2 regions of the Streptomyces sp. NPDC006335 genome follow, and region 2 is predicted to be linked to the other one. Evidence: riboswitches for the same ligand, from Rfam matches in the RefSeq annotation. Region 2 holds a riboswitch; the other holds the start of a gene.

Region 1 (5,816 bases), on a different contig from region 2:
GGCCCGTACCCATGACTCCCCATGGGGTACGAGCCCTTCGAAGAAGAACGAAGAACGACGCTGTTGTTACCCGGCGCGTGCTTCAGCCAGTCGCGAGACGGACCATGTCCGCCTGCGGCCCCTTCTGACCCTGCGAGATCTCGAACTCGACCCGCTGGCCCTCTTCAAGGGTGCGGTAGCCGTCCATCTGAATCGCGCTGTAGTGGACGAATACATCCGCACCACCGTCGACCGCGATGAAGCCGTACCCCTTCTCCGCGTTGAACCACTTGACGGTGCCCTGAGCCATGCCTAACTCCCCTATTACTGGCCCTTGCACGGATCCACACTTCATGGATCCGGGTCAGACCTCACCCCCCACATGGTTGGGGGCGTGCGCCGGAACGCGTCGACCGCGGCTGAATGTATCTGTCCAACTGCCGTCTGCAACAGGTCAATCGGACGAGAATTCTGGACGGAAGGGGTCCGGAATGTAGTGAGAATTCGCCCGAATTCGGGGCAAGTCGGGCCCCACAAAAGGAGCATAAGACGCAAAGAACCCACACACTTTGGCTACTTCTCGCCGCATCCGAAGTCGCAACTCATATGCGCCCGGCATGAAGGAAGCAGCGGGTTCCCCAACTGTACCGTGCTCAACCATAGAGAATTGCCCCCTCCGCTTCTCTCGCGGAGGGGGCAATCGGATGAACACTCGGTAATTTCTGTTACCGAAGGTAATGACCAGTCATATGGTCACCCGCCGGCGACCGCCGGGATGATGGAGACACCGGCCCCGTCGGGCGTAGCCGTCTCCAGCCCCTGCTCGAACCGCACATCGTCGTCGTTCACGTACACATTCACGAACCGCCGCAGCTTGCCCTGGTCGTCGAGAACGCGCGCCGCGATACCCGTGTGGTTCTTCTCCAGATCGGCGATGACCTCGGCGAGGGTCCCACCCTCGGCCTGCACCTCGGCCTGGCCGCCGGTGTAGGTGCGCAGGATGGTGGGGATACGGACGGAAACGCTCATGGTTCAAGACCTCCGGTCAGGTAAACGAACAACGACTACGCGAGGCCGGCCTCACGGAACGAATCGAGGTTGGGACGAATGGTCGCCGTCAGACCCGTACCCGCCACCGCGTCCAGCGTCTTCAGACCGTCCCCGGTGTTCAGCACGACGGTCGTCAGCGAGGGATCCAGCAGCCCGTTCTCGATCAGCTTCTTGGTGACACCCACGGTCACCCCACCGGCGGTCTCCGCGAAGATCCCCTCGGTCCGCGCCAGCAGCTTGATCGCGTCGACGACCTGCTCGTCGTTCACGTCCTCCACCGCGCCACCGGTACGCCGCGCGATGTCCAGCACGTACGGGCCGTCCGCCGGGTTGCCGATGGCCAGCGACTTGGCGATGGTGTTCGGCTTCTGGGGCCGGACCACGTCGTGGCCAGCCTTGTACGCCACCGACACCGGCGAGCACCCCTCCGCCTGCGCACCGAAGATCTTGTACGGCTTGTCCTCGACGAGCCCGAGCTTGATCAGCTCCTGGAGCCCCTTGTCGATCTTCGTGAGCTGCGAGCCGGAGGCGATCGGCACCACGAGCTGGTCGGGAAGCTTCCAGCCGAGCTGCTCGCAGATCTCGTACGCCAGGGTCTTGGACCCCTCCGCGTAGTACGGCCGCAGGTTGACGTTGACGAAGCCCCAGCCCTCGCCGGCCGGGTCGCCGATCAGCTCGGAGCAGAAGCGGTTCACGTCGTCGTAGTTGCCCTCGATGCCGACGAGCTCGCCGCCGTAGACCGCGGCCATGACGACCTTGCCCTGCTCCAGGTCGTGCGGGATGAACACGCAGGAGCGGAAGCCCGCCCGGGCCGCGGCGGCACCCACCGCGCCGGCCAGGTTGCCGGTGGAGGAGCAGGAGAGCGTGGTGAAGCCGAAGGCACGCGCGGCCTCCAGGGCCTGCGCGACGACGCGGTCCTTGAAGGAGTGCGTCGGGTTGCCGGAGTCGTCCTTGATGTACAGGCCGCCGGTCACGCCGAGCTCGCGGGCGAGGTTGTCGGCCTTGACGAGGTGGGTCCAGCCGGGGTTGATGTTGGGCTTGTCCGCCACGTCCGCGGGGACGGGCAGCAGCGGGGCGTAGCGCCAGATGTTCGCGGGTCCCGCCTCGATGCGCTTGCGGAGCTCCTCGGTTTCGTAGGCCGAGAAGTCGTACGCGATCTCGAGCGGGCCGAAACACTCCTCGCAGGCGAAGACCGGGCCGAGCGGGACTCGGTGGCCGCATTCGCGGCAGCTCAGTGCCGCGGCGGGACCCAGGTCGACGGAGTTCGTGGTGCTTGCAACAGTCTGCGCAGCCATGGAGGCGAGGCCCTTTCTCCTCATCTTCCTCACGACGCACTTCGCCGTGAGACGGATTTGGCACCTTCCCGAGTCGGGAGCCTCGCGGAGACGATCGTCAGTGATCGCTGCAAGAGCCGACTGGAGGGTTGCCGGGGCTTCATCGGGCCGTATCCCTCTGCCCCTCTGGATGAGCGGTATGAAGTTGTGAACGGCGGGCCACCCTGGACATGCGATGGTCATCCGCGTTGTTCAAGACTGTAACCGACGGCCGGGACAGTTGAGAGAGTCGTCCGAACGGCGAGATGGATCACCCGCAGATCACACGCAGAGGAGCCGCGCACTGTGCTGAACGAAGTCGAGCGCTGGCTGGCGACCCGTTCCTGGTCCGTGACCGATCGCCCGCTCCACCGGATCATGGCGGCGAAGCGGGCCACGGGCCGGACGGTCAGTGTCGTCCTGCCCGCACTCAACGAGGAGGAGACGGTCGGTGACATCGTCGCCGTGATCCGTCATGACCTCATGCAGCAGGTCCCGCTCGTCGACGAGATAGTCGTCGTCGACTCGGGATCGACCGACCGCACGTCGGAGGTCGCCGCGGCGGCCGGCGCGCGGGTCGTCCACCGCGACGACATCCTCCCGCGCATCCCGGCCGTGCCCGGCAAGGGCGAGGTCCTGTGGCGGTCCCTGCTGGTCACCACCGGGGACATCGTCTGCTTCATCGACGCCGACCTGAAGGAGTTCTCCTCGGACTTCGTCTCCGGCATCGTCGGCCCGCTGCTCACCGACCCCGAGGTCGACCTGGTCAAGGGCATGTACGACCGTCCCCTGGGCGGTGCCGCCGGACAGGGCGGCCGGGTCACCGAGCTGATGGCGCGCCCGCTGCTGAACATGCACTGGCCGCAGCTCGCCGGTTTCGTGCAGCCGCTGGGCGGCGAGTACGCGGCCCGGCGCTCCCTGCTGGAGCAGTTGCCGTTCCCCGTCGGCTACGGCGTGGAGCTCGGCATGCTGGTCGACGCCCTGCATCTGGTGGGCCTGGACGCGCTCGCCCAGGTCGACGTCGGGGTGCGCAAGCACCGCCACCAGGACGGGCAGGCCCTGGGCCGGATGTCCGCCGCGATCTACCGCACCGCCCAGCTCCGGCTGGCCCGCGGCCACCTGATCCGGCCCGCCCTGACCCAGTTCGAGCGCGGCCGGGAGGGCTTCGAGCCGCGTACGTACTCCGTGGACACGGAGGAGCGGCCGCCGATGACGGAGATCCCGGAGTACATGAAAAGAAGGGCGGCGTAGGAGCGCCCCTTCCGGAGCGCTCCCAAAGGGAACGTTTGAGCGGTTGGACACCGGGCTAGATGTCGAGGCATGGCTCCCTCGCACAACGCCCACGTACTGGTCGCGTCCAACAGAGGTCCGGTCTCCTACGAGGTCCAGGACGACGGTTCGCTGAAACCCAAACGGGGTGGCGGCGGGCTGGTCTCGGGTCTGTCGGCGATCGGGCCGGAGGCCGACGCGCTGTGGGTGTGCTCGGCGCTGTCCGACGGTGACCGCGAGGCGGTACGGCAGGGCGTCGGCGAGGACGGCGTCCGGATGCTCCCGATCCCGGCCGACGTGCACGCGGACGCGTACAACGGCATCGCCAACTCGGTCCTCTGGTTCGTCCACCACCTCCTCTACCAGACCCCGCTGGAGCCGTCCTTCGACGCGGAGTTCCGGCGGCAGTGGGCGTCGTACGAGACGTACAACCGTGCCTTCGCGGAGGCGCTCGCTCAGGAGGCGGCCGAGGGGGCGGCGGTCCTGGTGCAGGACTACCACCTGTGCCTGGTGCCGGGGATGCTCCGCGAACTCCGCCCCGACCTGCGCATCGCCCACTTCTCGCACACGCCGTGGGCGCCGGTGGAGTACTTCCGGATGCTGCCGGACGACATCCGGGCGCAGTTGGTGTGGGGCATGCTCGGCGCTGACCGGCTCGGCTTTTTGACCTGGCGGTGGGCGTTCGGGTTCATGGCCTGCGCGAACGAGATCGACGCCGAGCGGATCCAGGTGTACAGCCCGGTCCCCAGTGAGCCGAAGAGCATCGAGCACACCGCGACGGGCGTGCCGCCCCTGAGGACGACGTGGATCGGCGTGCACGGCCTTGGCGCGGACGCCGAGTTCCTGCGCGCCCGCTCCCACGAGGCCGACGTCGAGGAGCGGATCGTCGCCCTGCGCGAGGAGATCGGCGCGGGCCGCAAGACGATCGTGCGGGTGGACCGGACCGAGCTGTCCAAGAACATCGTGCGCGGCCTGCACGCCTACCGGCGGCTGCTGGAGTCGCGGCCGGAGTGGCGGGAGCGGGTCGTGCACGTGGCGTTCGCGTATCCCTCGCGGCAGGACCTGGCGGTGTACCGGGACTACACGGCCGAGGTGCAGCGGGTGGCGCAGGAGATCAACGACACGTTCGGCACACCTGGCTGGACCCCGGTCCTGCTGAATCTGAAGGACGACTTCGCGCGCTCCCTCGCCGCGTACCGGCTGGCCGACGTGGCGCTGGTCAACCCCATCCGGGACGGCATGAACCTGGTCGCGAAGGAGGTGCCGGTGGTCTCCGACGAGGGGTGCGCGCTGGTGCTGTCGCGGGAGGCCGGGGCGTACGAGGAGCTCGGCGAGGACGCGATCGTGGTGAACCCGTACGACGTGGAGCAGACGGCGGCGGCCCTGCACGAGGCCCTGACGATGCCGGCCCACGAACGGGCCGAACGCGCGAAGCGGCTCGCCGCGGCGGCGACGGCGCTCCCGCCGGCGCAGTGGTTCCTGGACCAGCTGAACGCGCTGAAAGCGCTGAACGGGTGAGCATGAACCTTCCTACCCCCCTCACCCCCGCCGGTCAGGAGGGCCTGCGCGCGCTGCTCGCGGAACCGCACCGGGCGCTGATCGGCCTGGACTTCGACGGGACGCTCGCGCCGATCGTGGCGGACCCGGAGAAGGCGGCCGCCCACCCCGAGGCGGTGCCGGCGCTCGCGGCCCTCGCGCCGAAGGTGGCGTCCGTGACGGTGATCACCGGCCGCCCGGCCGCGGTCGCCGTCCGCAACGGCGGTTTCGCGGGCGTCCCGGGTCTGGAGCACCTGACCGTGCTCGGCCACTACGGGGCGGAGCGCTGGGACGCGGCGACGGGCGAGGTGACCGCCCCCGCCGCGCACCCGGGGGTGGCGGCGGTCCGTGCCGAGCTGCCGGAGCTCCTGGCCGGAACCGGCGCGTGGATCGAGGAGAAGGGCGGCCGGGCGGTGGCCGTCCACACCCGCCGGGCCGCCGACCCCCAGTCCGCCTTCGAAGCCCTCCGCGGGCCCCTCACCGACCTGGCCGCCCGCAACGGCCTGATCGTGGAACCCGGCCGGCTGGTCCTGGAGCTGCGCCCACCGGGCGTGGACAAGGGCGTGGCCCTCCTGAAGCACGCCGGCGAGGTGTCCGCCCGGTCCGTGCTGTTCGCCGGTGACGACCTGGGCGACCTCCCGGCCTACTCGGCGGTCGACGAACTGCGTG
Region 2 (5,816 bases):
GGGCGGCGCTGATCTTCCTCGCCGGCATGTTCGTGCACATGATGCGTGTGTTCTTCACGGGCGCGTTCCGCAAGCCGCGTGAGGTCAACTGGCTGTTCGGCTTCCTGCTGTTCGTCCTGGGCATGTTCACCGGCTTCACCGGTTACTCGCTCCCGGACGACCTGCTCTCCGGCACCGGTGTCCGCTTCATGGAGGGCGCGATCCTGTCCGTGCCGATCGTCGGCACGTACCTGTCGTTCTTCCTGTTCGGCGGAGAGTTCCCGGGCGGCGACTTCGTGGCCCGCTTCTACTCGATCCACGTCCTGCTGCTGCCGGGCATCATGCTCGGCCTGATGGTGGCGCACCTGATCCTGGTCTTCTACCACAAGCACACGCAGTTCGCGGGCCCCGGCAAGACCAACAACAACGTGGTCGGCATGCCGCTGCTGCCGGTCTACATGGCCAAGGCCGGAGGCTTCTTCTTCCTGGTCTTCGGTGTCATCGCGGTCATCGCGGCGATCGCCTCCATCAACCCGATCTGGGCGATGGGCCCCTACCGTCCCGACCAGGTGTCCACGGGCGCCCAGCCGGACTGGTACATGGGCTTCTCCGAGGGCCTGATCCGTGTCATGCCGGGCTGGGAGATCAACTTCTGGGGCCACACGCTCGTCCTGGGTGTGTTCATCCCGCTGGTGATCTTCCCGCTGGTCCTGGTCGCGATCGCGGTCTACCCGTTCATCGAGTCCTGGGTCACCGGCGACAAGCGCGAGCACCACATCCTGGACCGCCCGCGCAACGCCCCGACCCGGACCGCGTTCGGTGTCGCGTGGATCACCTGGTACATGGTGCTGCTGATCGGTGGTGGAAACGACCTCTGGGCCACCCACTTCCACCTGTCGATCAACGCCATCACGTGGTTCGTGCGGGTCGCGTTCTTCGTCGCCCCGGTCCTGGCGTTCATCGCCACCAAGCGGATCTGCCTCGGCCTCCAGCGCCGCGACAAGGACAAGGTGCTGCACGGCCGCGAGTCCGGCATCATCAAGCGCCTGCCGCACGGTGAGTTCATCGAGGTGCACGAGCCGCTCAGCCAGGAGCAGCTCCACACGCTCACGGCGCACGAGCAGTACGCACCGGCGCAGATCGGCCCCACGGTCGACGAGAACGGCGTCGAGCGCAAGGTCAAGGGATCCGAGAAGCTGCGCGCCAAGCTGAGCGAGGCGTACTACGGCGAGGAGTCCCAGATCCCCAAGCCGACCGTCGAGGAGTACAAGGAGATCACGAGCGGCCACGGCCACCACTGATCCCTGCTTGTCGCTGCGCTCGCCACGCGCGGTAGAAGGGCCCGTCCGACACACCGGACGGGCCCTTCGCCGTGCCGTGCCATGGGGTGCGGGTTCGGTGGGGGCGTTCCGTCCGAACACCGGACGGGGCCCTGTGTCGTGCTCCGGGCTGGATAGGGTGTGGGCACGGTTTTCTACGACATCTGGAGCGGCCCCATGAGCGCTGTGACCCCCGCTGGAGGCGACATCGCGGCGGGCCGTTCCTGGCCCGAGGTGCTGAACGCCCTGCTGTACGGCCGCGATCAGAGTGCCGACGCGACGGCGTGGGCGATGGACCGGATCATGCAGGGCGAGGCGACCGACGCGCAGATCGCCGGCTTCGTGGTCGCCCTCCGGGCCAAGGGCGAGACCGTCGAGGAGATCAACGGGCTCGTGCGGACGATGTACGCGCACGCCAACGTGATCGAGGTCCCCGGGCGGACGGTGGACATCGTCGGCACCGGCGGCGACGGCGCCAAGACAGTCAACATCTCCACCATGTCGGCGATCGTCGTGGCCGGCACCGGTGCCACGGTCGTCAAGCACGGCAACCGGGCCGCCTCCTCCGCGTCCGGTGCCTCGGACGTCCTGGAGAAGCTCGGCGTCAACCTGGAGCTGACCCCGCAGCGGGTGGCCGAGGTGGCCGAGGAGGCCGGGATCACGTTCTGCTTCGCGATCAAGTTCCATCCGGCGCTGCGTCACGCGGGCGCCGCACGAGGGCAGTTGGGCATCCGCACGGTGTTCAACATCCTCGGCCCGCTGACCAACCCCGCCCGGGTGCGCTCCCAGGCGGTCGGCGTCGCGGACCCGCGCATGGCCCCGGTCGTCGCGGGCGTCTTCGCCGAGCGCGGCAACTCCTCCCTGGTCTTCCGGGGTGACGACGGCCTCGACGAGCTGACGACCACGTCGACCTCCCGCGTCTGGATCGTCCGCGACGGCAAGGTCACCGAGGAGAGCTTCGACCCCCGCGACGTCGGCCTCGACCTCGTGCCGGTGGAGGCCCTGCGCGGCGGTGACCCGGCGTACAACGCGGAGGTCGCCCGCCACCTGCTGGACGGCGAGAAGGGCCCGGTCCGCGACGCCGTACTCCTGAACTCCGCGGCCGCGCTGGTGGCCCTGGACCCGGGGACGGGGACGCTGGCCGAGCAGTTGCGGGCCGGGATGGACAAGGCCGCCGAGTCGATCGACTCGGGCGCGGCGAAGCGGACGCTGGAACGCTGGGTGGCCGCCAGCAACGCGTAACCGCCACCAGGGTGTCGTCCCGCGATCCGGACTCGGGTTGCGGGACGACGATCACTTCACGTACGTTCCTGTACCAGGTCATGAGTGACAGTCATGAGGCCCCGGCCGACTGTCCGGCAACCCTCCGTCCGTGGCGGGGTGCCCCGGGTGAAGACCAGGCCGTGAGCAGCGAGGTTCACGGCAAGCGCGGGCCCCTCTCGAAACCAGGGGTCCTGGTCGTTCGAGGGAGTCCTCCGTGAGCAAGCGAATGCGATAGGGCCGCCGAGCCCCGCCTCCGCGCACCCATCTCATCTTTCACCTTTCTCTTGTCACGGGAGTCCCCCATGTCTGTCTCCACCGCTGCCTCCGTCCAGACCATTTGTGCCCAGCTGCCCGTTCTGGGACGGGATGTCACCGTCCCGCTCGTCACCGGCGGCGAGGTCACCTACGCGGCCCTCGACTACGCGGCCAGCGCCCCCGCCCTCCAGCGGGTCTGGGACGACGTGGCGGCCTACGCGCCCTACTACGGCAGCGTCCACCGCGGTGCCGGCTACCTCTCCCAGCTGTCGACGGACCTGTTCGAGAACGCCCGCAAGACCGTCACGGAGTTCCTCGACTGCCGCGACGACGACCAGCTGATCTTCACCCGGTCGACCACCGACTCGCTCAACCTCCTCGCCGCCGCCCTCCCCGCCGACTGCCAGGTCTTCGTCTTCGAGACCGAGCACCACGCGAGCCTGCTCCCCTGGAAGGACGCCAGGGTCAGCTACCTCGACGCCCCGCGCACCCCGCGCCAGGCCGTGGAGACGCTGGAGAAGGCCCTCGCCGACCGGGACCCCTACGGCCCGGCCCTGGTCTGCGTCACCGGCGCCTCCAACGTCACCGGTGAGCTGTGGCCCGTACGGGAGCTCGCGGCGGCCGCTCACGCCCACGGCGCCCGCATCGTCCTCGACGCCGCCCAGCTCGCCCCGCACCACCCGGTGAGCGTCCGTGACCTCGACGTCGACTGGGTCGCCTTCTCCGGCCACAAGCTGTACGCCCCCTTCGGCTCCGGCGTCCTGGCGGGCCGCGCCGACTGGCTGAAGGCCGCCGACCCCTACCTCGCGGGCGGCGGCGCCAGCCGCAAGGTCACCCGGCGCGAGGACGGGGGAGTGGACGTGGAGTGGCACGAGAGCGCCGCGCGCCATGAGGCGGGCTCGCCCAACGTCATCGGCGCCTACTCCATCGCGTCGGCCTGCAAGGCGCTCACCGAAGCCGGCTTCGACACCCTCGTGGCCCGCGAGCAGCACCTGATCGAGAAGGTCCGCCAGGGACTCGCCGACGTCCCCGAGGTCCGCGTGCTGTCTCTCTTCGGCGACGACGCCCCCCGCGTCGGTGTGATCTCCTTCGTCGTCGAGGGCTGGAACAGCTCCCACTTCGCCGCCGCCCTCTCCGCCGAGTACGGCATCGGCGTCCGCGACGGCCTCTTCTGCGCCCACCCGCTCGTCCGCACCCTCCTCGGCAGCGACCCGCAGTCCCAGGGCGAGTGCGGCGCCCCCGAGGCGGCGCCCGGCGAGAAGTCCCTCAACGCGATCCGGGTGAGCTTCGGCGCGGGCACCCCGGACGAGCACGTGGAGCGGTTCGTGCAGGCCGTGAAGGAGCTGGTCGCGGACGGTGCGAAGTGGACGTACCGCACCGAGGACGGCCGCTGCGTCCCGGCCGTCTGAGACAGCGGCGGCCGGCGCGCGTATACGCTCCCCCTCAGCAGCCGTACGGAAAGCAGGGGGAGCACGGGGTGCAGGAGCTGCGCGAGACGGACCCGCGGACCATCGGGCCCTACGAGGTCCTGGGCAGACTCGGCTCCGGCGGCATGGGCGAGGTGTACCTCGCCGAGGCGCGCGGCGGGCTGCGGCTGGCCGTGAAGGTCGTACGGGCCGAGCACGCCGGGGACCGCACCTTCCGCGCCCGGTTCCGGCACGAGGTGCGGGCCGCGCAGACCGTCGGCGGGGCCGGCACGTACACCGCGCGGGTCGTGGACGCGGACACCGAGGCCGCGCGGCCGTGGATGGCGACCGAGTTCGTGGCGGGCCCCAACCTGCGGGACGCGGTGCTCGACCGGGGACCGCTGCCCGCGGACGCGGTACGGCTGCTGGCGGCCGCGCTCGCCGAGGCGCTCGCCGCGATCCACGCCAAGGGCCTGGTGCACCGGGACCTCAAGCCCTCCAACATCCTGCTCGCGCCGGACGGCCCCCGGGTCATCGACTTCGGGATCGTCAGGGCCCTGGAGGGCACCGCGCTGACCCGGACCGGCGTGGTCGTCGGGTCGGTCGGCTATCTCTCGCCCGAGCAGATCCGCAACGGCGCCCAGGTGGTGCCGGCCAGTGACGTCTTCTCCCTGGGCGCGGTCCTCGCCTACGCCGGCGGCGGCAAGGAGCCCTTCGGCGAGGGGCAGGACTCGGTCGTCCTGCTGCGGATCCTCACCGGTGACGTCGACCTGACCGCCGTACCGGAGGAACACCTGCCGCTGGTGGAGTCGTGTCTGCGGGACGACCCCGGCGCGCGGCCGACGCCCGCGGAGCTGGTCGCGGCCGCCGGACACACGACGGAGTCGCTGCGCGCGGGCCTGCGTCCGGGGTGGTACGCGCCCGGCTCGGCCGAGCAGCCCGAGGTCGCTGCGAGCGGGGCGCACTGGGTCCCCGCGCACGACTCGGGGGAGCGGGAGAGCCGGGTCGAGTACGTGGCGCCCGTGACCGTCACGGAGGTTCACGCGGTCACCCGTGTGCCGCCGCAGCCCGCCCCGCCGTCCCGGCGCCGGCTGCTGCGGGCCGTGACGGGCGGCGCGGGGGTGTTGGCGGCCGGAGGCGTGGGCGGATGGCTGTGGCTACGGGACGCGCCGGACGGATCCGTGACCGCCGGGGCGGGCTCCCCGACGGGCACGCCCGCGACCGGCTGGCAGTACAAGGTCGAGGGGCTCGGTGGGCGGCGCGGCCCCTGCGCGGCCGTCTCACCGGACGGCACGCGTGTGTACGTCGGCGGCACGGACGGCGCCCTGCACGCGCTGGACCTGGACGGGCGGACCGTGTGGCGGACCTCGCTCGGCGCCGAGGCCATGTCCCCGCTCGCCACCGCCGACGGCGTGTACTGCCTGCTGGAGGACGGCCAGGAGGGCGCCGCCAAGCTGTGCGCGCTCGGCCGGGGCGGCAAGGTCCGCTGGACCAGGTCGTTCGCCGCGAACAGCCAGTTCCCGGTCGCCGCCGGCCAGCTGGTCCTGGTGTCCTACGGCGACGGCTCGGACGCGGGCGGGGTGCGGGCCTACGC

Evidence for each region. Region 2 has a riboswitch for S-adenosylmethionine ahead of ABZ098_RS02180 (aminotransferase class V-fold PLP-dependent enzyme). Riboswitches for the same ligand answer to the same signal wherever they lie in the genome.
Region 1: it holds a riboswitch for S-adenosylmethionine, as region 2 does, so the genes downstream of both, thrC (threonine synthase) here and ABZ098_RS02180 (aminotransferase class V-fold PLP-dependent enzyme) in region 2, are expected to answer to the same signal.

Annotation. Positions count from the first base shown of each region.
Region 1 is NZ_JBEXQX010000016.1:42,630-48,445, forward strand. It holds gene ABZ098_RS33860 (cold-shock protein) at 83-289, opposite strand; gene ABZ098_RS33865 (MoaD/ThiS family protein) at 733-1,008, opposite strand; gene thrC (threonine synthase) at 1,044-2,324, opposite strand; SAM riboswitch class I at 2,342-2,500, opposite strand; gene ABZ098_RS33875 (glucosyl-3-phosphoglycerate synthase) at 2,649-3,593, shown strand; gene ABZ098_RS33880 (trehalose-6-phosphate synthase) at 3,663-5,129, shown strand; gene otsB (trehalose-phosphatase) at 5,132-5,816, shown strand, end outside.
Region 2 is NZ_JBEXQX010000001.1:465,840-471,655, reverse strand. It holds gene ABZ098_RS02190 (cytochrome bc complex cytochrome b subunit) at 1-1,280, shown strand, start outside; gene trpD (anthranilate phosphoribosyltransferase) at 1,476-2,540, shown strand; SAM riboswitch class IV at 2,617-2,733, shown strand; gene ABZ098_RS02180 (aminotransferase class V-fold PLP-dependent enzyme) at 2,864-4,225, shown strand; gene ABZ098_RS02175 (serine/threonine-protein kinase) at 4,294-5,816, shown strand, end outside.